2 regions of the Calderihabitans maritimus genome follow, and region 1 is predicted to be linked to the other one. Evidence: riboswitches for the same ligand, from Rfam matches in the RefSeq annotation. Region 1 holds a riboswitch; the other holds the start of a gene.
What was found. A riboswitch is a leader RNA that binds a small molecule or an ion and turns the genes downstream of it on or off. The one in region 1 is predicted to bind lysine.
Positions count from the first base shown of each region.

Region 2: another riboswitch for lysine. It lies ahead of dapB (4-hydroxy-tetrahydrodipicolinate reductase); the one in region 1 lies ahead of lysA (diaminopimelate decarboxylase).

Region 1 covers NZ_BDGJ01000016.1:29,627-41,960, forward strand. Annotated here, with positions in the region: gene KKC1_RS02465 (hypothetical protein) at 115-528, shown strand; gene KKC1_RS02470 (LytR/AlgR family response regulator transcription factor) at 838-1,131, shown strand; gene KKC1_RS02475 (hypothetical protein) at 1,525-1,932, shown strand; gene KKC1_RS02480 (ABC transporter permease) at 3,251-4,075, opposite strand; gene KKC1_RS02485 (ATP-binding cassette domain-containing protein) at 4,078-5,049, opposite strand; gene KKC1_RS02490 (MarR family winged helix-turn-helix transcriptional regulator) at 5,046-5,495, opposite strand; gene KKC1_RS02495 (permease) at 5,803-6,342, opposite strand; gene KKC1_RS02500 (permease) at 6,339-6,821, opposite strand; gene KKC1_RS02505 (PadR family transcriptional regulator) at 6,913-7,317, opposite strand; gene KKC1_RS02510 (ABC transporter permease) at 7,615-7,860, shown strand; gene KKC1_RS02515 (hypothetical protein) at 8,013-8,876, shown strand; gene KKC1_RS02520 (TolB family protein) at 8,905-10,278, shown strand; lysine riboswitch at 10,689-10,875, shown strand; gene lysA (diaminopimelate decarboxylase) at 10,997-12,313, shown strand.
Region 2 covers NZ_BDGJ01000032.1:45,663-57,996, forward strand. Annotated here, with positions in the region: gene KKC1_RS04175 (cobyrinic acid a,c-diamide synthase CobB) at 1-1,305, shown strand, start outside; gene KKC1_RS04180 (respiratory nitrate reductase subunit gamma) at 1,306-2,208, shown strand; gene dsrK (sulfate reduction electron transfer complex DsrMKJOP subunit DsrK) at 2,234-3,847, shown strand; gene KKC1_RS04190 (nitrilase family protein) at 3,940-4,770, shown strand; gene KKC1_RS04195 (DsrE family protein) at 5,005-5,397, shown strand; lysine riboswitch at 5,500-5,691, shown strand; gene dapB (4-hydroxy-tetrahydrodipicolinate reductase) at 5,848-6,651, shown strand; gene dpsA (dipicolinate synthase subunit DpsA) at 6,734-7,645, shown strand; gene KKC1_RS04210 (dipicolinate synthase subunit B) at 7,642-8,238, shown strand; gene KKC1_RS04215 (aspartate-semialdehyde dehydrogenase) at 8,291-9,298, shown strand; gene dapG (aspartate kinase) at 9,312-10,535, shown strand; gene dapA (4-hydroxy-tetrahydrodipicolinate synthase) at 10,570-11,451, shown strand; gene KKC1_RS04230 (ribonuclease J) at 11,720-12,334, shown strand, end outside.

The DNA.
Region 1 (12,334 bases):
AAAAATCCTTCTCACATTAAAAACTGGGGATAAATCATTACTCCATTTATCAAAATGTTTTTCCAAACGAAATACGACTACGATTAATGAAAGCTAACAATGAGGTGAATTCTCATGGCGAAACGTTTCTTCTCATTATTTATAATTTTGATTATTGTAGATTTGTTATCTGGTTGTACCGCTGGGGTACAAAACGTAGGCAACATACCGATATATCCTAACGCTGAATTGGTACGTAAAACTGAACAGGAAGTTACATTTCTTGTAAATAAGGCTAGTTTAAGTCTGTTTAAAAAATTCTACAAGAAAAAAATGCCCTTATATGGGTGGAAGTTGATTGATGAAGGGGCTGCTCATTTAACTTACACAGATGGAAAACGCGAAGTAGTAATAACATATTCTTTTCCTCGTCCACCTTTTGAGGATTCTGTTATTTTAGATACATATACAGGACGTATAAATGCGTTTAGCCCGAAAAATCCTTCACCGTTGATAAGGATTATATATTTGACAAGTAAAGATGAGTGAGATTGACGCTAAAGCTTCCCGCTTGGCACCTGGTTACAAGTCCTGGTCAAGGAAGTATTGGACAGCGCTAACTGGCGGCGTTTCTACCGCATAGGTTTGGTGGGAAAGTTACCTGGGGTGTAGCTATTGACAGAAGCTTTAGCTTCAGGGTCAATGAAGAACTTGGAACAAGATTCCCCAATTGGCCGGCCAAGAAAGGGGAAACCAGTATGCTCAATATCCTGATAGCCGAAGACAACCGGGAGGCACCTTACCACCATCAGTTCAAAACCTTTTGTCGTCTTTGTTACGGTAGAAAGCAAGTTTGCCGTGGAAGCCTTTGAACTGGATACGGTAGATTACCTGCTAAAACCCTTTGACAGGCCCAGGCTGAGGAAAACCATGGCCAGAGTCAGAGAACGAATGGCTGCCCGGGCTGCCATGATAAACCGGAAGAAGCCTAGGTGTTTTTTGATTAAGACACCAAAGCTTTTCATTCAAACGAAAGGAGAGATCCGGGTAATCAATATCAGCGACATTATTTTCGTAGAAACAAGTCCGGACAAGCGTACTATCATCCACACCGTAAAAGGAGTGTGTCAGAGCAGGAAGTGGATCAGTTAAATGTTCTTGGTAAAAACAAAATAATATTTGGTGAATATACAGAGATACAGGATGGGCCATTATATATTCTCTTTTTGGTCAGGGAGATGGAAAGGATACTATTGAGATCAGTAGAGTCCAAAATATAAAGTACATTGAAAGATTTAGACAACAAGTGTTCGAAAGGTTTAGTTCCGAAATAAAAGAGGCCATAAAGTAATTGTAAAAGTAATATTACGATCATGTGGGAACTATCTTGAGTTTACTAGTCTAGCCTTTAATTTTAAGGCTAGGCCCTTTGTGGTCGCCCAGTATGTCTGTTGAGCCGATGGGTTGAAAGAAACCCTGTCTTCTAACCAGCTATGTTTTTAATTAAGTTAGAATTATAAGTAGTATATAGGAGGAAATTATCTCATGAATTGGAGTTATCTCGCGCTTTTTGGAGGGGTAAGCCTAATTTTAGCAACTAACTATTTTCATGAGGGACGAATTCCCAGAAAGCTTACTAAATTGTTATTATTAATTTGTATTCCCCTTGGAATGGTCACATTTTTAATTGTTGAACAGGGTCAAATTCGGTTCCGAGATTTATGGGATTTTGCTGGAATTGTTTTGTGGTCCTTATTTTTATACTCCATTGGGATAACTGGAGTAGGTTCTTATTATCGGTCTTCACAGGCATTATTTCTTGCAGGAGGATTATCACTAGCTTTGGCATTTTTCAGCGGATTTTCGATTGGATTTTTTGTGTTCCTAATCGGTTGTGCACAGGTTTTAGTTGCAGCAAGTCTATTATGGTTGGCAAAAAGTAAAAGGAATTAACATCCTTGGTTCTGTAGTGACCCCGTTTTGTCAACACCTTTTACGACATTTGTTCATGGGTTTGTCTTTATCACCATACTTGAATAAGTTAAAGTCAAAGTGGCTGTACTTACTTACCCCTCAAGAAGTCAAGTCAGCTACATACTTTTTTCGAGAATCCAGCTGATGATATTGGTATGAACATGATATAATATACATAATATTGTTGCTATTGTGCCGAATTAAAAGACGCCGACACAAAGATGGTACCATACGTGAATATCTTCAGATCGTAGAAACCAAACGCATTGACGGTAAGATTCGCTGCCTCTGTATTATGGTTTTGGAGGTAGAATTATGGCCCTTAATAGTATTAGTGAAGTCGTGTGGAGCATTAGTAACTTAATACCACTAGTATTGCTTATAGTGTTGCCAGTCTGGCTGATAATAAAAATTAATTCGATAGACAAAAACATTAAAAAGTTATTACAAAAACTCGAAAAATAAAGTGCTGTGTATCTAATGGAAGATGCGTATTTCTTTTGGTGGCTATACTCAATTACAGCCTAATTCGCGTTATATATTGTTCATAAGCAGCTGGTCTGAGACAATTGGAGCGCGGTGGATAATCGTCGATGGAAAGTATAATATTGATGGGACAGACAGAAAAGAAGCCCAGAAAATGGGTAATAACCAGAGATACAGGAAGTTTAAAGAAGCTGTCATGCGGAGATTTAAGTAGGATGGGGGAGCCGTATTCACCATACCAAGGGCATGACCCTTTATGCGAGTAACGGCCACCTCGACCGCCCTCAAAAAGCCGGACAAAGTAATGTAAAGGAAAAAGGCCCCACCCTAAATTCTACAAAAAGGCCTCCCACAGCCCTGGTTAATCTAGCATTTCCTACCATAAGCCCCACTGTTTATATTTAGAAGGTTTGCGATTATTTGATCAAGTCAGACCCTTTATGTGCACACAACCTTCGAAGTTTAGTAAGTTCGTTGGAAATCGACAAAGAAAAAGGCCTTTAGAATGAAATTTATTGGCGTGGATTTGGCCTGGAAGATCGAACCAGCTCCAATAGAAAACCGGTGCGTTTAACAATTAGGCCAAGGAATACTACCCCGGGTTATTTGACTTTTGCCCCTAATGTTGATGGTGACTGAGTGATGAAGGATGTGGTTTCATAGAAGGAATAACGCTGGCCAACAAGGCACCCAACAACAATTACTAAACAAACCAGAAGGCAAGAGAGAGAAGCAGTGGTACAGGGTGGCGGATTTTAGCGGTTGAACCTTATAGTTTGGTACTTAAAGGTATTGTTGATGTAAGCTTGCCTTAATCCGCCTTACTGAAGCTTAACGTGCCGACGATCACCAGTACAAAGGCTACGGCCATCAAAACCAGTATATCAATGGAAAGATTCCAGCGCACAAGCCCTGCTTGGCGGGCTATCTCCAAAAGGGACTTTTCAATCCCCTGACCAAGCTTGATTACCGTACCGGAGAAAACCACAGTGCGGATAGCATCCACTCCGTAAGTGAGTGGGTTAATCACCATGAGGCTTTTCATCCATTCCGGGGCAGTATTTATGGGAAACATGCTGCCGCTTAGAAAGTACAGAGGCATAATTAAAAAGTTCATAATCATTTGGAAGCCCTGCATGGATTCCATCCGAACGGCTATTGATACGCCCAGACTGGTGATAGCAAAGCTCATCAAAAATGACAGCAGAATAATCTTGGTTATTATCCAAACCGAGAGGCTAATCCCCGCAAGGGGTGCCAGCACAATTAAAATGGCCGATTGGATAGTGGCCACTGTAGCCCCACCCAGCACTTTGCCTACTGCTACTGCCCAGCGGGGAACCGGTGCTACCAGCACCTCTTTCAAAAAGCCAAATTCCCGGTCCCAAATGATGGACATTGCGGAAAAGATGGAGGTAAAAAGAACAGACATACCAATGATACCTGGATACATGAAACGCAGGTAGTCCATCCCTGCCGGGGCATTGTTCAAATTCATACTGGCAGTAATACCTTTGCCCAAAATCAAAAGATACAGGAGGGGCTGTCCTACCATTCCCACCATACGAGATCTTTCACGAATAAATGTTTTGAATTCCCGCAACCAGATGGTATAAATCACCTTTAAAGATAGCACCTTCAATGCCTCCTTACCCTGTAACGCACATTCTGCCGGAAAGCCTCCCGGCCGGAAATCTCTTCGCTCCTGATTGTTCTTCCGGTAAGTTTGAGAAATACGTCATCAAGACTTGGTTCCTTCACCTGGATGGACCGGATACGGCCCTGAAACTCAGAAACAACTTTCGGTACAAATTCCGCTCCGTTTGGCACCGTAAAATGATACTCTCCTTGTAATTCTTGGACTTCTACGTTATAACGGGATACCAGCTCTTCCTTCAAACCATTATCACCCCGAACCACAATCTTGTCGCCGCCCAACCTCCGCTTCAAGGTGGCCGGAGAGCCGATGGCCTGAATTTTACCGTAATCTATCACCGCAATACGGTCACAATTTTCCGCCTCGTCCATGTAGTGGGTTGTCATAAACACCGTAATGCCGATCTCATCCCGCAATTTTCTCACGTGATCCCAAATTGCATTACGCGTCTGGGGATCCAGGCCTACAGTTGGCTCATCTAGAAACAACACTTTGGGATGATGCAGGAGACCCCGGGCAATTTCCAGCCGTCTTTTCATGCCTCCAGAAAAAGTTTTTACCAGAGACTTGCGCCGCTCAATCAGGTCTACAATTTTCAACACATGGTTAATTCGTTCCTCTCGCAATTCCTTGGGCACGTTGTAAAGCATGGCATGAAAATAGAGGTTTTCCTCTGCGGTCAGCCTGTTATCCAGAGAAGGGTCCTGAAAAACTATCCCAATGGACTGACGCACCTGGGTAGGCTGCTTCACTACATCGTACCCGGCCAGTTCCACCGTACCAGCGGTGGGTTTTAAAAGAGTGGATAATATTTTAATAGTGGTTGACTTGCCGGCTCCGTTGGGCCCCAGAAAGCCGAAAATTTCACCCTCATTGACGGAAAAGTTTATACCATCTACGGCAGTAATCTCCCCAAACTTTTTGACCAAGTTTTCAATCTTAATGATACTCATCGGTCATCTTTCCCCTGCTCAGTAATTTCCAAAGCAGCCCTTATTTCCTTCAAACCCTCTATCATCGCCGCTGCTTTATCTTCCGAGAGGTGGGAAACCACCTCGGCTATTTGCTGCCGTATCCGCTCCCGGACTTGGGCAAGCTGGTCTTCAGCATCCTCGCTAAGAAACAATCGCACCCGTCTTTGGTCAGCGGGGTCTGTTTTTTTCTGTATCCATCCCTTTTTTGCCAGCTCCTTAACCGCTTTGGAAATATGGGATTTGGCAAAACCGGTTCTGCGCGCCAGTTCACTGACCGTAACGCCCGGTTTCCGTTTGACCTGTCCGGTAATCATTATCGTGGTGAGCGGAAGCTGATGTTCGGTTAAAATCTTCTTTATCTGCTCGGCCAAACCGCGGTTGACCTCCCGCAGCAGTTCGATCAGCATATCATGCGTGTGAGACATAATTCTACCGCCACCTTTTTCACCATTAGTTTTCTGAAGAACGTTCTCTAATAAACAATTATACAAGATTTATAAGGATAATAAATATAAGCCATAGTTTCGCTTACAACTTTGTTTCCAGTTGAGTAATTCCGAGGTATACTGGTGACCTCAAAAGGCCTGGAGGTTTCCCGAACGTTTCAATTAGCGGCACAATGACATCAGGCGGGTCCTTCTATCGGAGTGTTTTTGTTGAGGGATACTCGCCCTTTTCATATCCTTATAATTTTTCAAACTTCTATAAATAAAACTCTGGCTCATCTACCCTTTATTCCTGAAAGTTTTGCAGAACCGTTTGCCTTAAATTCTGTTTCTCTCCTTCAGTCATCAGTAATTCCATTAAGTAACCTATTAAAATGATTCCGGGAATGTTTATCAACCATCTTGTTACGGCAAACGCACGGCCTAGGGCAGATATTTCAAACAGGAACATGGGTATTTTCAGGGTGGACCAAGCTCCCAAGAAAGTGATTACATTGGAGAGTTTTGCTCCCTTTTTTATCATAACAACCGCTACGGGGAACGCGCCATATAGGGGACCGGCAGCAGCCGCCCCTAAAAAAATACTCAGAACTATCCCTGTCAGCCCTGAGTTGTCGCCCATGAGTTTAATAATGGTTTCACGAGGCACCCAGGCGTCAAGGAGCCCAAGAAGGATAAAAATAGGCGGGAGCACGGAGAGCATCTGCTTGAAGTTTATTAAGGTGTTTGTAGCTGTTTTTTGGCCGTTTTCAGGACTTATTAAGGCAATTATCAAGTCGAACAGCAGGATAAACAGTATCCATTTATAACGCTTAAAATTGGTCATGCCAACAACACTCCCATTGCCAGCGCCACCATAACGGCGTAGATAAAACTCAAACCGTTTCTCAAAAAAGCCAACCTTTTGCCGAAAAACTTTATCTCCATTGGCATGGTAACCACGCCCACCATCATCAGCGTAGAGACAAAAGCGGCAATGGGAATCAATCCGGCTCCTTGGTTCAGTAGAGAGGCTGCTAAGGGAAAGGCGACGAAGCCCGGGATCAAGGTTATTGAACCTACTACTGACGCTAGGGCTATTCCCCAAATCCCCGCTTCGCGGCCGATGAATTTACTTATGACTTCTGGAGAAATAAAGGTCATCACCAACCCGATAATTAATAGTACAGCTGCCAGGTCCGGGAATATATTCAAAAATGCTTTGTATGATTTGGTTAAAGCCGATTTCGTTTTTTTTCTATCGGCTATAAACGAGACTGTCAGGCTCAAAATTGAAATTACATATAAGATAAAAGTAAAAGACACGGTACCACCCCCCTGGTTTATGTAAAGTGGAAGGGAGGCTTCAGCTTGCCTCCCGTAAAAAGTATACCGGCGCTAATTCAAGCGGGACGGTTCAGCTTCTTTTTTCAGGCGGGTAACGTTTCTCAAAGTCAGCCAGGAACCCTTCCAGTGAAGCTTTTTTCTTTCGAATACGCATTGCCCATGCTTTAAGGTAACTTTCCCCTTCCGGCGTGAGGGAGTATACCTTGCGTGCTGGACCGCCGCTGCCGGGTTCGAGCCTGGATTCCACCATGCCTTCTACTTCCAGGCGGCGTAGGTGACGGTAAACCACTGCCGGGTCAGGCTGGACTTCAAGGTAGGAAAGTTCGGCCAGCCTTTCCATCAATTCATATCCGTGGGCCGGGTTGTCCTTTAATAAAAGCAACAGGCAAGGAATGAGAAAACCCTCAAGCCGAGGCCCGTGAGAGTGGCAGCATGGACCGTGAAACTGGTGCGTTGACCCTCGATGGTTACACATGATTTCCCCTCCCGGAATACGTTTTGACTACTATTGACATAGTATCACTAGTGACACAATGCTGTCAATGCTTTTTTCCGCCGGTGAGATTAGCAAAACTAAAAACTTTTTTGCCGGTACTGACAGGAGAAAATCAACGGAAGAATTTCAAGCCGGGGACGGTTCTTAACTTGAATAACTAATACTCCCGAGTAAGTTCTGACCCTCACGGAGATCAATCCTTTTTTCTGGGTTGTAACATAGTCAATTGCTTCCTGACAATCAAATATGGACCTTAACTGATATGCTTATAAAATGATGCTTATCTTCGGTTATGCGGTGAATATCGATGTGGACAACATTAAGACCGTGGTATTTGACCAGGATATGTCCTCTTCCAGCCGCAGGCTGTTTCAGAGCTTTGAAGCCACTGGAACCTTTAACGTGGTCGGCCGCGTTTTCAGTTATGAAGAGTTACGCAACAGTATTGACGGCGGATATGCCAGGGTGGGACTAGTGGTCCCACCGGGTAGGAATATTCTTGCTTTCACTGCTGCGATTTAAGAAAAAATTGGATTAGGTTTTTATTTTTTCATTCTTCAATGGAAAAATGCGGAAGGAAATTAGAGAGGGAAAACGAAAGCTTAATCGCGGGTACCTTTAATTTTTGCTAAAATAAGGAAGGAAGCGGGTTTTACGGCTGGGAGGGAATACCATTGTTTAAAAAGCTAGTCAAGTTATCGCTAGTTATAGCTCTGGTATTTGTTCTCTTTGCCGGCCAGGTGTTAGCCGGCGACGTTTTACACCGTTTGACTCACGGGGACCAGTATGCTTTGATCCTGGGTTCAGTTCTTGAGGTAAATGAGGGCGAGATTGAGGTCGAGGTCAAAAAAATATTATCAGGTCGGAAAACCCCTTCCCGGGTGGCCGTGGAACTGGGTAATTATCCCCTTACTTTTGATTTAAAGCGGGGAGACCATGTAATTATTTCGGTAGACAGGTTCAATAAACAGTTTACGGTGAAATGGGGGATTTTCAAAGTTTCATCGGATGACTACTCCACTCTTGAAATTATTGACAGTGACCTGTATCCGGGAGATTTGGCAGCCCTCCAGCATTATATCAATAGTGGGGGAAATGATAATGATTTTGTTTCCATCAATGGCAGGACCTACTTAAGAAATCCCGATGGAACTCTTGCCCAGATCTATCCCCCGACGGGCCGGGGGATGGGTAATAGTAAAGATCAAACCGAAAAAAAGCTTGAGCCAATGGGCTACAAAGATAAAATGTTTCTTGCCAGCTGGCTAAATTTCATAATCTACGGAGCTATTATAGTCTTTGTCATTAAAAGTTTTCAAGAAATTCTCCGAACCAAAAGTGTTGTTCTGGTCAAACCGCTACTATATGCCTTAGTTATTGCCGTGTTGCTCTCGGTCCAGGGGATGATTTTGAACGGGATTAACGGTGATAAAACCATAATCTATGCTTTCTGGTTAAAGGCCGGTGTCGCCCTTTTAATTGGTTTGATACTGGAATTGAGCTTGATAGTCAAGAAAAAATTTTTTGGGAATGAATAAGAAGTTTTTATAAATTGAGGGATCAAAAATGCGATACAAATGGATGCTAGTTATGGCGTTTTTGAGCGTAATACTCTTTGTATCCGCTTGCGCCGGGTCCGGGGAGCAGGCCTCGCCCGCGGAAGAAAAAGCGAAAACCCCTGCTGCGCAGGTAGGTGCTGAAGTCACTATGTATCTAAAGAATTATCCTAACTTGGAGATGCGGGATTTGGGGGTGTACTTGTCTTCGCCGTCGGAAGCGGAGGTGGTCATGGAATTCAATAAGGCTGTGGACAGAAACAGCTTGGAGCAGGCCCTGGCCAGGGTCGTACCACCGGAAGAGTTCAGTTTGACCTGGCTAAACGATCGAAAGGTCGTTGTCACTTTTAATACTCCGGCGGGCGAGGAACGGGCTTATACCTTGTTCCTGGAGCAAGTCAAAGACCGGGATGGATTGGTTTTGAGTATGTCCGAACCGGTTGAACTGAGGATTGTGCCCGACGCAAAACTGCGGGTGTTCAACCCCGAGACTAAAGAGCAGAAGGAAAAAAAGATTGCTCTTCCCGGCAGTTATGCCGGCGGGGTAGTCTCCCCTGACGGTACTCGTGCCGTCTGCTGGGAACCCAGCAGTTTTGTAGGGGACGGCATCAGCTATCGCTACTGGCTCCAGGACCTGCTGCAAGGGGATAGAGTTCTTTTAACCGAGGCGGTTAAAACTACCGTCAAGTGGTACCCGGACGGGCGGCGGTTTCAATTGGGCAGTATTACCTACTCCGCCGCAGGGGAAGAGCTCGGCAAGCTGCCGGTGGAGGAACTAAAGAGCATACTTGGTCTGGATGTGGCGAACCATGGAGAAATGGCTTACCTGTACTACCGTCTTGAAAAAGGTAACAGGACGGTTGTGGACCTTGTGTATCAGTTCGGTGAAGACTGGCAAGTCCTGGAGGAGTTCAGCTACCCGCTGGTTACAGACAGTTTATTTTATCTGCGAATGGACCCGTCCTTCGATCCCTCGGGAGAAAAGCTGGCGGTGGTGGAAAACCCTTCCGTGGGAGGAAATCTTTCGTTGGCCCGGGCTTCCCTTCTGGATTTGAGAACGGGAGAAAAAACGGTCCTGGCTGAAAATTCCCTCAGCGTCTCCTGGTCACCCCGTGGTGACTACCTGGCGGTACTCATGGGACGCGGTGGGGTGGAGGTACTGACCCCCGGTGGGGAAATCGTGACCCGGGTACAGGAAAATTACTATAGAGAGATATTGGGCTGGAGCCCGGACGGTAGTTACTTGTTGCTGAAAGGGAGGAAGGATTTCCGCTGGTGGGCCGCAGGAGGAATTTTAAATGTTGCGACCGGGAGGCTAACGGTTGTAACCGGTGTTCCCCTGGGCTTTGATGCGAATGGCCTGGTCTACCTGCTGGGTATTTAAAGCCCCTCCGTTTGGTAGGCATAATTATATTGTATAAGAAAATGCCTGATGTTATTTTGCGCAGAGTTTAATAAATCCGTTTCTGCCGAAGATACCCATGGGACGGTTTGGTAGATGTAGAGACATAGTTGGTGCTGTTGTTTACCTTTCAAGTGAGGAAGCGGGCGTGATAACGGGGCATAACTTGATTATTGTGGTGGTTGGACGGCGGTTCATCTATCAGCTCACAAGGAACTAAATGAAAGAGGGTGTTAGTTTGAATTACTTAAAATTTTCTTTTTGTTTCCTTTGATAATTGTTCCCGTAGCGTTTTTGAGGTGGTTAACTGTAGATATTTTAGTTGACATAAACTGGGCTCTATGTTAATATACCTTTGAAAAAATTTATATAGAAGTGCCTCATCTCGACCGAGGTGAGGTAGAGGAGCGGAGTGTCAAGAGTACTGCCGGGGAGACCGGGAGTTTGTGATCCGGTAGGAAAGGGGCCTTCGCCGAAGTTTCAAAGCTGCGCCGGGCTTTGAAACTGGGCCTGCGCTGAACAAGTGCAGGACTGTCACCAGAGAAGTACCTGGGTCTCTGGTGGAGCACTATCTCACACAGGAAAGAGATGAGTGTTCTTCGCCGGAATTTTACGGCTATGGGGAATGCTCATAGCCGTTTTATTTTTGTTAACAGACGTCTTGCTCAGGCAATAAACTATACAGAAGAGGAGTGTAACCATGAAGTTTCACGGTACCATGAAAGTAAATGAACAGGGACACCTGGAAATTGGGGGCTGTGACACGGTTGATTTGGCCCGAGAATTTGGGACCCCCCTTTATGTTATGGACGAGGTTCTAATGCGGGAAATTTGCCGCCAATATAAGTCGGCCTTTGTGGAAAAGTACGGGAATGCCGAGGTTATCTACGCCAGCAAAGCTTTTCTCACCAAAGCCATATGCTGCCTTATGCAGGAGGAAGGTTTGGGACTGGACGTTGTTTCGGGTGGTGAAATATACACGGCTCTACAGGCCAACTTCCCTCCTGAACGCATGTACTTCCACGGGAATAATAAGAGTGCTTCGGAATTGACCATGGCTCTGGAAGCCGGAGTCGGACGTATAGTAGTAGACAATTTCTATGAAATGGAAATGCTTGACCGTTTAGCGGGAGAAATGGGGAAGAAGGCAGAAATTTTACTACGCATAACGCCTGGAGTAGAAGCTCACACCCACGAGTACATTAAAACCGGCCAGATTGATTCTAAGTTTGGGTTCACGCTGCCTAACGGGCAGGCCCTGGAAGCGGTAAAAGCTGCTTTAAAGAAGGAAAATCTCGTATTACACGGCCTTCACTGCCATATCGGATCGCAAATCTTTGAAATGGATTCCTACGCCTATACGGCCCGGGTAATGATGGACTTCATCAAGGAAATTCAAAAAACAACCGGCTGGACCGCCGGGGAACTGAACCTGGGCGGTGGCTTTGGAATCTACTACGCGGATGGAGACGAGCCCGCAACCATCACTGATTACGCCGATGCGGTTTTTGCTGCACTCCGGGAAAAAGCAGAAGAGCATGACTTGCCTGTTCCCAAGGTTATCGTGGAGCCGGGAAGGTCCATAGCGGGTCCGGCGGGCAGCACACTCTACACCGTCGGATCGATTAAGGAAATTCCGGGAGTGCGCAAGTACGTAGCTGTTGACGGGGGAATGACCGATAACATTCGCCCCGCGCTATACCAGGCCCGTTACGAAGCGATTATAGCCAATAAGGCTGATCAACCTCCGGCGGAGGTAGTGTCTATCACCGGTAAATGCTGTGAATCCGGGGATATGCTGGCGTGGGACGTTCCTCTGCAACCGGCGGAACCGGGCGACATCTTAGCCATGTTCTGCACGGGAGCTTACGGTTATACCATGTCCAGTAATTATAACCGGTTGGGAAGGCCGGCCGCCGTACTGGTAGCCAACGGACAAGCCGATTTAATTCTCCAGCGGGAGACTTACGAAGACCTGGTCAGAAATGATGTAATTCCCGCGCGTTTTCGGAAATAAAAGCGTCCCTTTTAGGGACGC
Region 2 (12,334 bases), on a different contig from region 1:
GGCCCCGACTTCATCGACCCGAGCTGGCTGTCTTTGGTGGCAGGTCGATCCTGCCGTAATCTGGATTGTTTTTTTATGGATAATGATACCCTTGTAGGTTCTTTTGTGCAAGCAGCTGCAGGTGCGCATGTGGCAGTTATTGAGGGGGCCATGGGTCTGTATGACGGTATCGACCTGTATGGCAGTGGCAGTACCGCTCAGATAGCGAAAATAGTTAGGGCGCCGGTTTTGCTAGTGGTGGACTGCCGGCGCATGACCCGCAGTGTTGCCGCCATCGTGCGAGGGTTTAAAGATTTTGACCCCGATTTAAACGTGGCAGGAGTTATTCTCAACAATGTGGCTCGAAGCCGGCACCAAAAAATGCTTACCATGGCTATCGAAGAATACTGCGGTTTGCCAGTGCTGGGCTGTATTCCTAAATATAGCGGGTTGGTAATTCCTAACAGACACCTGGGGCTGATTCCTGCAGTGGAAAATGAAAACTTGCAGGCAGTTATAGACAGCATAGTGGCTGTTGCCCGGGAAAACCTAGACCTGGATAGGATAATGTATTTAGCTCGTCAAGCACCTAGTTTGATGATTCCTGGTAATATGAATAGCGACCGTTTGTCAAAGAAAGAGTGTACAACTATTGGCGTTATCAGGGACCGTTCCTTTACCTTCTATTACCCGGAAAATTTAGAGTGCCTGGAGCGGGCGGGAGCAAAGCTGGTATATATAGATGCCCTTGAGGCGACTACTTTACCGGACTTGGACGGGCTGTTTATCGGAGGAGGGTTTCCGGAAATTTTTGCTTCCCAACTGGCTGACAATCGGCTTTTACGTCATAGCATTGCCGAAAGGATTGAACAAGGATTACCAGTATATGCCGAGTGTGGTGGGTTGATGTACTTAGGACGAAGTATCATCAAGGAAGAACGGTCTTACCCGATGGTAGGGGTTCTACCCTTTGATGTAACCATGGAAGCAAAACCCCAGGGTCATGGTTATACCTTGATGCAGGTGGTACGACAAAACCCATTCTTTTCAGTAAATACCACTGTAAAAGGCCACGAATTTCACAACTCCCGTATAGTAAACCTAGACCAAACGCAGGTCAAGTTTGCTTTTAAAGTCCAGCGGGGTCACGGCATTGATGGAGAATGGGACGGCATCATTTACAAAAACCTGTTGGCTTCTTACAATCACATCCACGCCTTAGGGGTAAAGGGATGGGCGGAAAATTTTGTAGCGGCAGCCACAAATTATGCCCAAACCAAAGAAGTTTACGGGAAAAAGTCAAGAGCCGTGAGGGAGGTAATGTAATTGTTACTGCTAGTTTTTATGTATATATCCCTATTTGCTTTCATTATTTTATCTTTGTCTAAAGCAATGAAATACGCAAAGATGCCTATGCATAGCAGATGGGAGTTATATCCCGTCCCAAAAGAGAAGGGAAGAGGGGAATACGGTGGTTCTTACTATGAGGAAGTTAAATGGTGGGAAAAGCCAAGGGAGACTTCCTTGGCGGGAGAAATTAAAGAAATGCTCAAAGAAATGCTCTTTATTAAAAATTTGTTTATAAACCAAAGACCTTTATGGTGGCTTTCATATGCCCTCCACTTGGGTATCTATTTGTTAGCTTTATGGACTGTATTGTTATTTATTGGTGCTATTACAGAAATTGCTGGTTTGCCTATGGTTACCGAAACAGGTGTAAACAAGCACTGGTGGGCGGCTTTGATATATTATTGTACCTTATTTACTGGAAGTATAGGAACAATTCTCGCAGCTGTAGGAGCAGGAGGTTTATTTCTTAAAAGAGTTTTTAATGAAACACTGAAAAAGTATACAACTCCTCAGGAGTATTTTAACTTATTATTCATTTTTACCGTCTTAGTAACAGGACTCATAGTGTGGTCGTCCGACCCTGCTTTTAATTATGGCAGAGATATTATGAAAAGGCTGCTCACTTTCAGTGCGATTCAAGCAGACACTGCTCTCACGGTGCATATTGTCTTATTGGGACTTTTACTGATATATATTCCTTTATCTAAAATGAGTCATTACGTGGGTAAGTATTTTACTTTCCATAAAGTTTTATGGGACAACGACCCTAATTTACCCGGTAGTGAAGTAGAGAATAAAGTTAAGGAAGCTGGACGTTTTAAACCTAGCAAATCTTGGTCGGCTCCTCACTGTAAAACCGGTGAAACCAACTCACAGTAAGAAATTGTGATGGAGGAGAGGGAAAATGGTTAAAAATAGAGATTTAAAACCACAAGATATAGGTAGGCCTGGCGAGCAGTTAACTAAACTTGGTAAATTAATGGAATTGCCTGCTCCTTATGATGACCCTGATATGGAACCGCCTTTAACGGAGCCAAAAGATTCCTGGAAAGAAAAGCATTGTGCTTCACTTGACGGTTATATTGGAATAGATACGCTTACTAGACCTCAAACAAAAAAAGAAGAGGAAGAGTTCGTTAAGAAATTTTTGAGCGGGTTGGAGAAAATATTTTCTGATGAGACTAATAGAAATTTTATCCAGCCTTTATTACTTTCTTTTGAGTACTGTGCTAAATGTAATACTTGTTCAGAAGCCTGTCATGTGTACCAAGCAAGTGGCAAAAACGAAATTTATAGGCCTATCTTTCGTTCCGAGGTATTGAGAAAAATTGCCAAAAAATATTTTACAAAGAGCGGCAAAATATTAGGGAGATTTGTTGGTGCAGATATAAATGTTAATTGGGAGACAATTGCCAGGCTCGGAGAACTTGCTTACAGATGTAATCTATGTAGACGTTGTGCGCAAACATGTCCATTGGGCTTGGATAATGCTTTATTGGCCAGAGAGATTAGGAAAATATTTAGTCAGGAAATGGGAATAGCTCCCAAACCTCTTCATGAAAAGGGAACGATGTTACAATTAAAAACAGGCTCCACTACCGGTATTACTAAGCCCGCTCTTTTAGATATGATTGAGTTTATTGAGGAAGAGATTGAAGAAAAGACGGGCAAGAAGATTAAGATACCAATAGATAAAAAGGGTGCGGATATTCTTTTAGTTCACAATGCCGGTGAGTTCATGTCTTGGCCGGAAAACCCTGCTGCTTTTGCGATCTTGTTTGAAGAAGCAGGTTTAGATTGGACTTTGAGCAGTGAGATGATGGGATACGATAATGTTAATTACGGAATCTGGTATGATGATTTGCAAGCGAAAAAGATCGCTCTACAACAATTTAAGGTCGCCAAAGATCTGGGGGTCAATAGAATAGTAATTGGGGAGTGCGGTCATGCCCACAAGGCAGCTGCCGTAAGCATGGATAGAATAGTTACCGGTGAAGATAACATTCCTAGAGAGAGTTTTCTGCCCATTCTTTGGGATTTGGTAAAGACCAAAAAGCTTAAACTTGATCCTAGTAAGAATAATTTTCCCGTAACTTTGCATGACCCGTGTAATGTTGTTAGGATGATGGGGGTTGTTCAACCTCAAAGGAATATTTTAAAAGCAATTTGTCCGCAGTTTAGAGAAATGACTCCTCATGGAGTACACAACTATTGCTGCGGTGGTGGAAGTGGTTTTGCTATTATGAATTATATGAATTTTCCCGAGTTTAGGAACAAAGTTAGTAGTAGAATGAAGTTCAAGCAAATACTAGATGCATTTCAAGATACAGTTAAAGATCCCGGCATCCCTAAATATGTTTGTGCGCCATGTTCCAATTGTAAAGGTACAATGAGAGATTTATTGGAGTATTATGGGGCAACTGAGAAGTTTAACATTCATTACGGCGGTTTAGTTGAGTTAACGGTAAATGCTCTTGTCGATATAAAAAACCCGTTCTTAGAGTTTCTACAAGAATAGGTAAATAGCTTTGTTAAGCCCAGCAGGATACGTTTTTGCCGGGGTAGAATATATAGGGTGAAAAGTTAAAGCACGAGGCTGGGGAGATAGAAATGAAAAAAACACGCATAGCGGTTGTACAAATGCAGGCTAAAACAGGTAAGGTAAAGGAGAATCTAAGGAAGATTGAACAATTCGTAAAAGAAGCTGCTACCAAAAACGTTGATATTATTTGTTTTCCTGAACTATGCGTCCAAGGATATAACCGAGAAAAAGCCCGATTAACAGCGGAACCTATTCCAGGCGAAAGTGCTCTGACTATTAGCAAGCTAGCCCAGAAAGCGAATATGGTTATATTGGTAGGTATGGCAGAAAAGTCTAGCAGCGAGAAGCCCTTGATTACGCAGCTTGTTGCTTTTCCTAATGGCAAACTAGGAAAGTATAGTAAAACACACCTGGGCAAGAGTGAGCTGCCGTATTTTACTCCGGGCCACAATCTTCCAGTATTTTCGACAGATAAGGCAAAGTTTGGTATTCAAATATGTTGGGACCTGCATTTTCCAGAGGTAACAGCAATTCTTTCCTTAAAAGGAAGCGAGATTATTTTTGCTCCCCACGCCTCCCCTGTTACCGTGGGTAATCGTCGGGACATCTGGAAAAAATATCTATTGGCTCGAGCTTATGATAACTCCGTGTTTGTAGCAGCTTGTAACCTGATAGGTTACGATGGAGTGGGGCAAAGTTTTTGTGGCGGGGCCATGGTAATTGATCCAAAGGGCAATGTGATAGCGGAAGCTTTTAATGGAAAAGAAGAACTATTAGTAGTTGACCTTGACCCCGCTACTATAAATACAATCCGCCTGCAGAAAGCAAAGTCTATGAGCGGTACCTTCTATTTGCAAGCTAGGAGGCCCGAACTGTACGGCGACCTAATTAAATACTAGGTATATCCTGCCGCGGGCAAATATTGATACACCTGGGAAACAGTTCTGGCGGTTGGTTGTTTCATCCCCGTATCGACTACCATTTTCCTGTTGTAAAAGTCTGGCTTAACCGTTTACAAGCTAGGCCATGTCGTGGACTAGCTTTAAGAATGGCCCAAGGCCATATTATCCTAGATCACAATGTTTAAAGCGTCGTTAAAGACAAGAAACAACCTAAATCAGGGGGGGTAAAAAATGAATAGGTTGAAAGTTTTATTCCATGTAAACGAATCTAACAGGTGGCAAGTAGTTTTTGGTAACATCAATAACTTTATAAATGATATTGGTCCCCAAAATGCCGACATTGAGGTGTTGGCTAACGGCGAGGCGGTTTCTATCTTCGGAAACAAGTGCTCGCAGGTCGGTGATGTCAGCCAAGGACCAAGTTGCGGGACAGTTGAAGGGGCGCCGGTGAATCAGTTGAAAAAGTTATCGGAGATGGGCGTAAAGTTCGTAGTTTGCCGGAATGCCCTTAAAGCGGAGTCAATTGACGAAGACAGCCTACCTGCGTTTGTAGTTGTGGTACCCGCCGGTATAACGGAAATTGCCAAAAAACAGGCTGAAGGATATGCCTATATTAAACCCTGAGAAAATCGGTAGGGTCAATGAAGCTTGCTATAGTTGACAGTTCCGGTAAGTTGTGTTACCATATGTGACAATAACAGAATAGAGTTGCCTCATCTCTGTGCGGGGTGAGGTAGAGGTCGCGGACGTCATGAGTATGGACAGGAAGAACGAGGGGGTTCGATGAACTGTCTAGAAAGGGGCTTCCGCCGAAGTCGTCAGGATCCCCTATTCCTGGCAGACTGGGGCTGCGCTAAATAAGCGTAGCACTGTCACCTGGTCATGAGCCCGGTGTCCAGGTGGAGAACTATCTCACAGAGGGTAAGAGATGAGTATTTCTGGCTGTCATTAGCGGTAATGAGCAGAAATGCTCATTGCCGCTTTATATTTTCATTTCTAATTCGTGGCTAAAAAACTTAAAGGCTTTTCGTTAAGAATGGGGAATAATAGATAGCAAACCAGGAGGTGGAGCGGTTGAACGATAAGGTTAGGGTTATAGTTACCGGGGCTACGGGCCGGATGGGTAAAGAAGTAGTGAAAGGAATACTAAACGATCCAGAACTTTTACTGGTAGGTGCAATAGACCTGCGTTTTTTGGAACAGGACATTGGCCCGTTGGTAGGGATGAATCCAGCAGGAGTTTATGTTAGGGAAGACCTGAAGAAAACAATTCTGGAAAGCAAACCTGATGTGATGGTGGATTTTACCATAGCAGACGCTGCAGTAGAGAATGCCATCATCGCCTTAGAAAATGGCGTATATCCGGTTATAGGTACCACGGGTATGAATGAAGAACAGTTAGAAAGAATTCATCTTTTATGCGAACAAAGAGGACTGGCTGCGGTAATAGCTCCCAATTTTGCCATCGGTGCTGTTTTGATGATGCGGTTCGCGCGGGAAGCTGCCAAGTATTTTCCCCAAGTGGAGATTATTGAACTCCATCATGACCAGAAGTTAGACGCTCCTTCAGGTACAGCCTTAAAAACGGCGGAAATGTTAATGGAGGAGAGACAAGTAATAAATCCCACCGAGGATAACTCGTATGAAAAAATAAAAGGAGTTAGAGGTGGTGACTACAAGGGAATTCGAATTCATAGTATTCGTCTGCCGGGACTTGTGGCCCACCAGGAGGTGATTTTTGGCGGTCTAGGCCAAACTTTGAGCCTTCGCCACGATTCCATCAATCGGGAGTCTTTCATTCCTGGCGTGCTGTTAGCGATAAAAAAAGTTAAAAGGATGAAAGGGGTGATTTATGGATTGGAGAATTTACTTGAGTAATTGCAATGTAAACAGGCACCTCCGTTTACCCCTCCACATATATTGTAGTAGTCCACGGCTAGGGTGAGGAGGGTATCCTGTGATGCCTGGCGATCTAACGGGGATTAAAGTGGCCGTAATAGGTGGAGACCGACGAGAATTGTTTCTCATTGAAGAACTGCTTAGTAGAGGAGCTCAGGTGAAAGTTGTTGGTCTTCCTCCTCATGAGATGCTTAAAGGAGTTAAGGTCGTCGATACTATTAAACATTGCGTCTCTGGTGCTGATGTTATCATTTTACCCATGCCGGGAACTGATGAAAAGGGAAACGTCCGGGCTCCATATGCGGAAAAACCGCTTTTCCTTACAGAAGAAATAGTAAAAGATATACCTCGAAACGTTCCCATATTTATAGGTGTAGCCAAACCTTTTCTTAAATTTTGGGCCCAGAAGTATGAGTTGCGTCTCGTAGAAGTTGCGGAGAAAGACGAAGTTGCCATCTGGAATTCCATTCCTTCCGCCGAAGGCGCCATTCAAATAGCTATGGAACAACTTCCTATTACTATCCATAACAGTAGAAGCTATGTGCTAGGGTTTGGCCGAGTGGGGATAACTTTAGCCCGTATGCTTCACGGAATAGGAGCCAAAGTTACCGTTGTAGCTCGTAAGGAAGCGGATCTGGCACGTTGCTTTGAATTAGGTTACAGTACCTGCGATTTTTATCAACTGCCCAGCCGGATAAAAGAGGCGGATGTTGTCTTTAATACGGTACCTGCTTTAGTCTTGACGGAGGAAATCCTGGTTAATGTTTCGCCAGAGACTCTAATTATTGATTTAGCTTCATCTCCTGGCGGTACCGATTTTCGAGCTGCCGAAAAACTGGGTATAAAGGCTATCCTGGCTCCCGGTTTACCGGGAAAGGTGGCTCCTAAGACGGCTGGTAGGATATTGGCCCAGGTAATCCCTAGGTTAATCAGCCAGGAATTAGAATTAACCGCACGGAGGTGCTTGGCATGAGGCTAAAGGGTTTGAAGGTTGGCTTTGCCCTGACAGGTTCTCATTGTACATTAGGAACAATAATGCAAGAAATAGAAAGATTGGTATCAGAAGGTGCCGAAGTAGTACCTATCATTTCTGAAACGGTAAATCAGTTTGACACTCGTTTTGGAACGACTGAGCATTGGAAAAAGGAACTGAGGCGGATAACTTCCCAAGAAATTATCTCCAGTATAGTTGATGCCGAGCCGATTGGGCCTGGAAAATTGTTCGACGTGGTAGTTATCGCTCCTTGTACGGGAAATACCTTGGCCAAACTGGCTAACGGGATCACCGATACTCCGGTGCTAATGGCAGCCAAAGCTCAGTTGCGCAATCAGCGTCCTGTAGTCATTGCAGTTTCTACCAATGATGGACTGAGTATGAACGCTCGTAATATTGGATTGCTTCTCAACACAAAAAATATTTATCTCGTACCTTTTGGCCAGGATAATCCGCAACAAAAAGCTAATTCTTTAGTTGCTCACATGGATTTGATATTGGAAACGATAGTGGAAGCACTACAAGGGCGCCAGATACAACCAGTTTTGAGGGAATACCGAATTGACGGCTGACCTTCAATCCTGAACCCTAAAAAAGCTGGAGACATATCAGGAGGGGTGAAGAATGACCTACTACAATGTTGCCGTAGTTGGGACCGGTGCGGTCGGAAAAACAATCTTGGAGGTATTAGAAGAACGCAACTTTCCGGTGGGTTCTCTGAAAGTATTGGCCACCAAACGTTCCGCGGGAAAAAAAGTTGTCTTCAAGGGAGAAGAGTTGGTGATCGAAGAAACAAGGCCGGAGTCCTTCAAAGGCGTTGACCTGGCGCTGTTTGCCGGTGGTGGTGCCAGTAAGGAATTCGCCCACGAAGCAGTCAAGTACGGTGCGGTAGTAATTGATAACAGTAGTGCCTTTCGTCTGGAGCCGGACGTACCCTTGGTAGTACCTGAGGTTAATCCGGAAGATGTCAAATGGCACAAGGGGATTATTGCCAATCCCAACTGTTCAACCATTATCATGGTTGTGGCCCTAAAGCCACTTCATGATGCGGCTCGCATACGCCGGGTAATAGTATCCACTTACCAGGCGGTTTCTGGTGCCGGTCAGGAGGCTATAGACGAATTACTGGCTCAGACGAAGCAAATCTTAAACAATGAACCCATTTCACCCCAGGTTTTCCCTTATCAAATTGCTTTCAACATTATTCCCCATATTGACCGGTTCGTGGAAAAAGATTATACGCGAGAAGAGATGAAAATGGTTAATGAGACGCGGAAGATGTTTCATGATGAAACAATAGCTATATCTGCCACTACCGTTCGCATTCCGGTAATTCGAAGCCATTCGGAAGCCATTACTATCGAGACAGAGCGAAAGTTGACCCCGGAGGAGGCTCGGGAGTTATTGTCTCAGGCTCCTGGAGTAGTAGTGGTCGACAACCCGAGGGAGCAAAAGTATCCCATGCCGATTGATGCTTCCGGTAGGGATGAGGTTTTTGTAGGTCGTATTCGGGAAGATATTTCAAGCGATAAAGGTCTTTGCCTGTGGGTGGTGGCTGATCAACTCCGAAAGGGAGCGGCTACCAATGCAGTGCAAATTGGTGAGTTATTGATTGAAAATAATTTAATCTGATAGAGGTAAGAGGATGCGTATCCTGGTACAGAAATTTGGTGGCACTTCGCTGGCTACCCATGAACAGCGGGAAAGGGTGGCGGAAAAAATAATAAAGGCCTGCCGAGAAGGATACGCGGTGGTAGTTGTAGTCTCCGCCATGGGACGGATGGGAGCTCCTTACGCTACTGATACTTTAATCCAGTTGGGGAATGCGGCTAACCCTGAGCTCAGCAAGCGAGAACTTGATCTTTTATTAAGCTGCGGCGAAATTATTTCCGGGGCAGTACTGGCCGGCGTTTTACAGCGGATGGGTTTCGATACAGTTTGCTTGACGGGGTGGCAGGCAGGTATCATTACGGATAGCCAGTACGGGAATGCCCGGATAATAGAGGTTAAACCTCAACAGGTACTCCGTTACCTTCAGGAAAAAAAGATTGTGATAGTTGCTGGCTTCCAGGGCATTACCAAGGAAGGAGAAATAACAACACTGGGAAGAGGTGGAAGCGATACGACAGCCGTAGCTTTAGGGGTTGCCTTGCAGGCTGAAGTAGTAGAAATCTACACCGATGTGGATGGTATCAAAACGGCTGACCCGAGAATTGTTAAGGAAGCCAAAACTCTCGAAAATATCACCTACAATGAGATTTGTCAGCTGGCCCATGAAGGGGCCAGGGTAATTCACCCCAGGGCAGTAGAAATTGCCATGCAGAATAATATTCCGCTGCGCGTAAAATGCACTTTTAATAATAATCCGGGAACTCTAGTTGCCAACCGGAAAGGGGTTCTGGAAGATACTACAGTAATCCATCATGACCGAATAATTACCGGTATTACCCAGATATCCAATATCACTCAGCTCAAAATAGAGACTAAAGATTACGAAGACCCGCAGATTCAGCTGAAGATATTTAAGGCTATGGCTCTGGCCGGCATAAGTGTAGACTTTATCAATGTGTATCCTGAAGCAGTTATTTTTACCGTCAGAGATGAAGTGGCCGATAAGGCAGTAGAAATTTTGAAAAACATGAATCTCCATCCGGAAGTACGTCGCGGTTGTGCCAAGGTGGCGGCGGTTGGGGCAGGTATGACCGGTATCCCGGGAGTCATGGCCAAGATTATAGAGGCTTTAACGAATGAAGGGATTAAGATATTGCAATCGGCTGATTCTTACACGACTATTTGGTGTCTTGTAGCCAGAGAAGATATGGAGAGGGCAGTAAGGGCTCTCCACCAACAGTTTCTCCTAAGTGACTAGATAATTATTATGTAGAAGGTGGTGAAAGAATTCCATGGATTTCGGGCGTGTCATAACGGCCATGGTTACACCTTTTACGGTGGACGGGAAGGTTAATTTGGAGGAAGCGCAGAAGTTGGCGCGGTACTTGGTGGAAACGGGAAGTGATGGAATTGTAGTTGCAGGGACTACCGGAGAGTCCCCTAACCTTAAACCAGAAGAAAAACTTGACCTTTTTAGGGCAGTTAAAGAGGCCGTAGGTCAAAATGCAGCGGTTATTGCCGGTACAGGTTCCTACTCCACCGAGAGCTCAGTGGAATTAAGCAAAAAAGCGGAAACATGCGGTATAGACGGAATTATGGTAGTAGTTCCCTACTACAATAAACCGTGCCAGAGGGGACTATATGAGCATTTTAAAATGATAGCGCAGTCCACAAATCTCCCGGTTATGCTGTACAATGTACCCTCTCGGACCGGCAGAAACATGACGGCGGAAACGGTTTGCCGATTAGCGGAGATTGACAATATTGTAGCCGTAAAGGAAGCGAGCGGTGATCTCGATCAGGTAAGCGAAATAATTAGAAATACGGACTCGAGTTTCCGGGTTTACAGCGGGGACGATTCCCTTACCCTGCCTATGTTATCACTAGGAGCTTACGGAGTAGTGAGCGTGGCTTCCCATCTGGTAGGCGAAAAAATCAAACAGATGATTGAAGCATTTGTGGACGGAAAGGTCCAGGAAGCAAGTCGTCTGCACCTAGAACTGTTCCCTTTGTTTAAAGCTTTATTTGTAACTACCAATCCCGTGCCAGTTAAAGTAGCCATGCGCTTAGCCGGTTTCCAAGTGGGAAGCCTTAAGTTACCGCTAGTGGAACCCAACCCTCAGGAATTGAACGTAATCAGGGAAGCCTTGGAAAGTTTTGGGCTAATCAAGTGAACTCAACGTACTGGAAGCGCCTCAGGGCGCTTTTGGTATTTTTTAGGCATTTTTCAGTTATACTAGATATATCAGGCCTTGTTCTACTTTGTTTAATAAATTATAATAATTACAAGATAAGAGGAACGGCTACTGGCGCTGGCACGGCGCTTTATTATTGTATACAGGGTTTAATTCTTCAGGAACGGGGATTACCTGGGGACGTATCGGGTTATCTAATGCGGTCGGGATAATTTAGAAAAAATATTGTTTCTTAGGAGGTGCGTAGATGGGAGAAAACGACGCAAATAAAATAACGCTGATTCCCCTAGGTGGTTTAGGCGAAATAGGGAAGAACATGCTGGTAGTAAGATACGGCGGTAGCATTCTCGTTATTGACTGTGGCTTGATCTTTCCTGAAGATGAAATGTTGGGTATCGATGTGGTAATCCCGGACATTAGCTACCTGCTGGAAAATCGCCATCTGGTTAAGGGCATTATTGTTACCCACGGGCATGAGGACCATATAGGCGCGTTACCGTATGTTTTGAAAGAGCTTAATGTACCGGTTTACGGAACCAAACTAACCCTGGGGCTGTTGCAAGACAAGTTGAAAGAGAGCGATCTCCACCGGAATGTGAAATTGAATCGAATCAAACCGCGAGACGTTCTCAATATCGGACCTTTTACGGTAGAGTTTTTCCGCGTCAGTCATAGTATTCCAGACGCTGTGGGCCTAGCTATCCATACTCCGATTGGTACCATTGTCCACACCAGCGACTTTAAATTTGACCAGACGCCGGTAGACGGTGAAGTTACCGACTTTTATAAACTCACCGAACTAGGGGAAAAGGGTGTCCTGGTACTGCTATCGGACAGCACTAACGCGGAACGACCTGGTTAT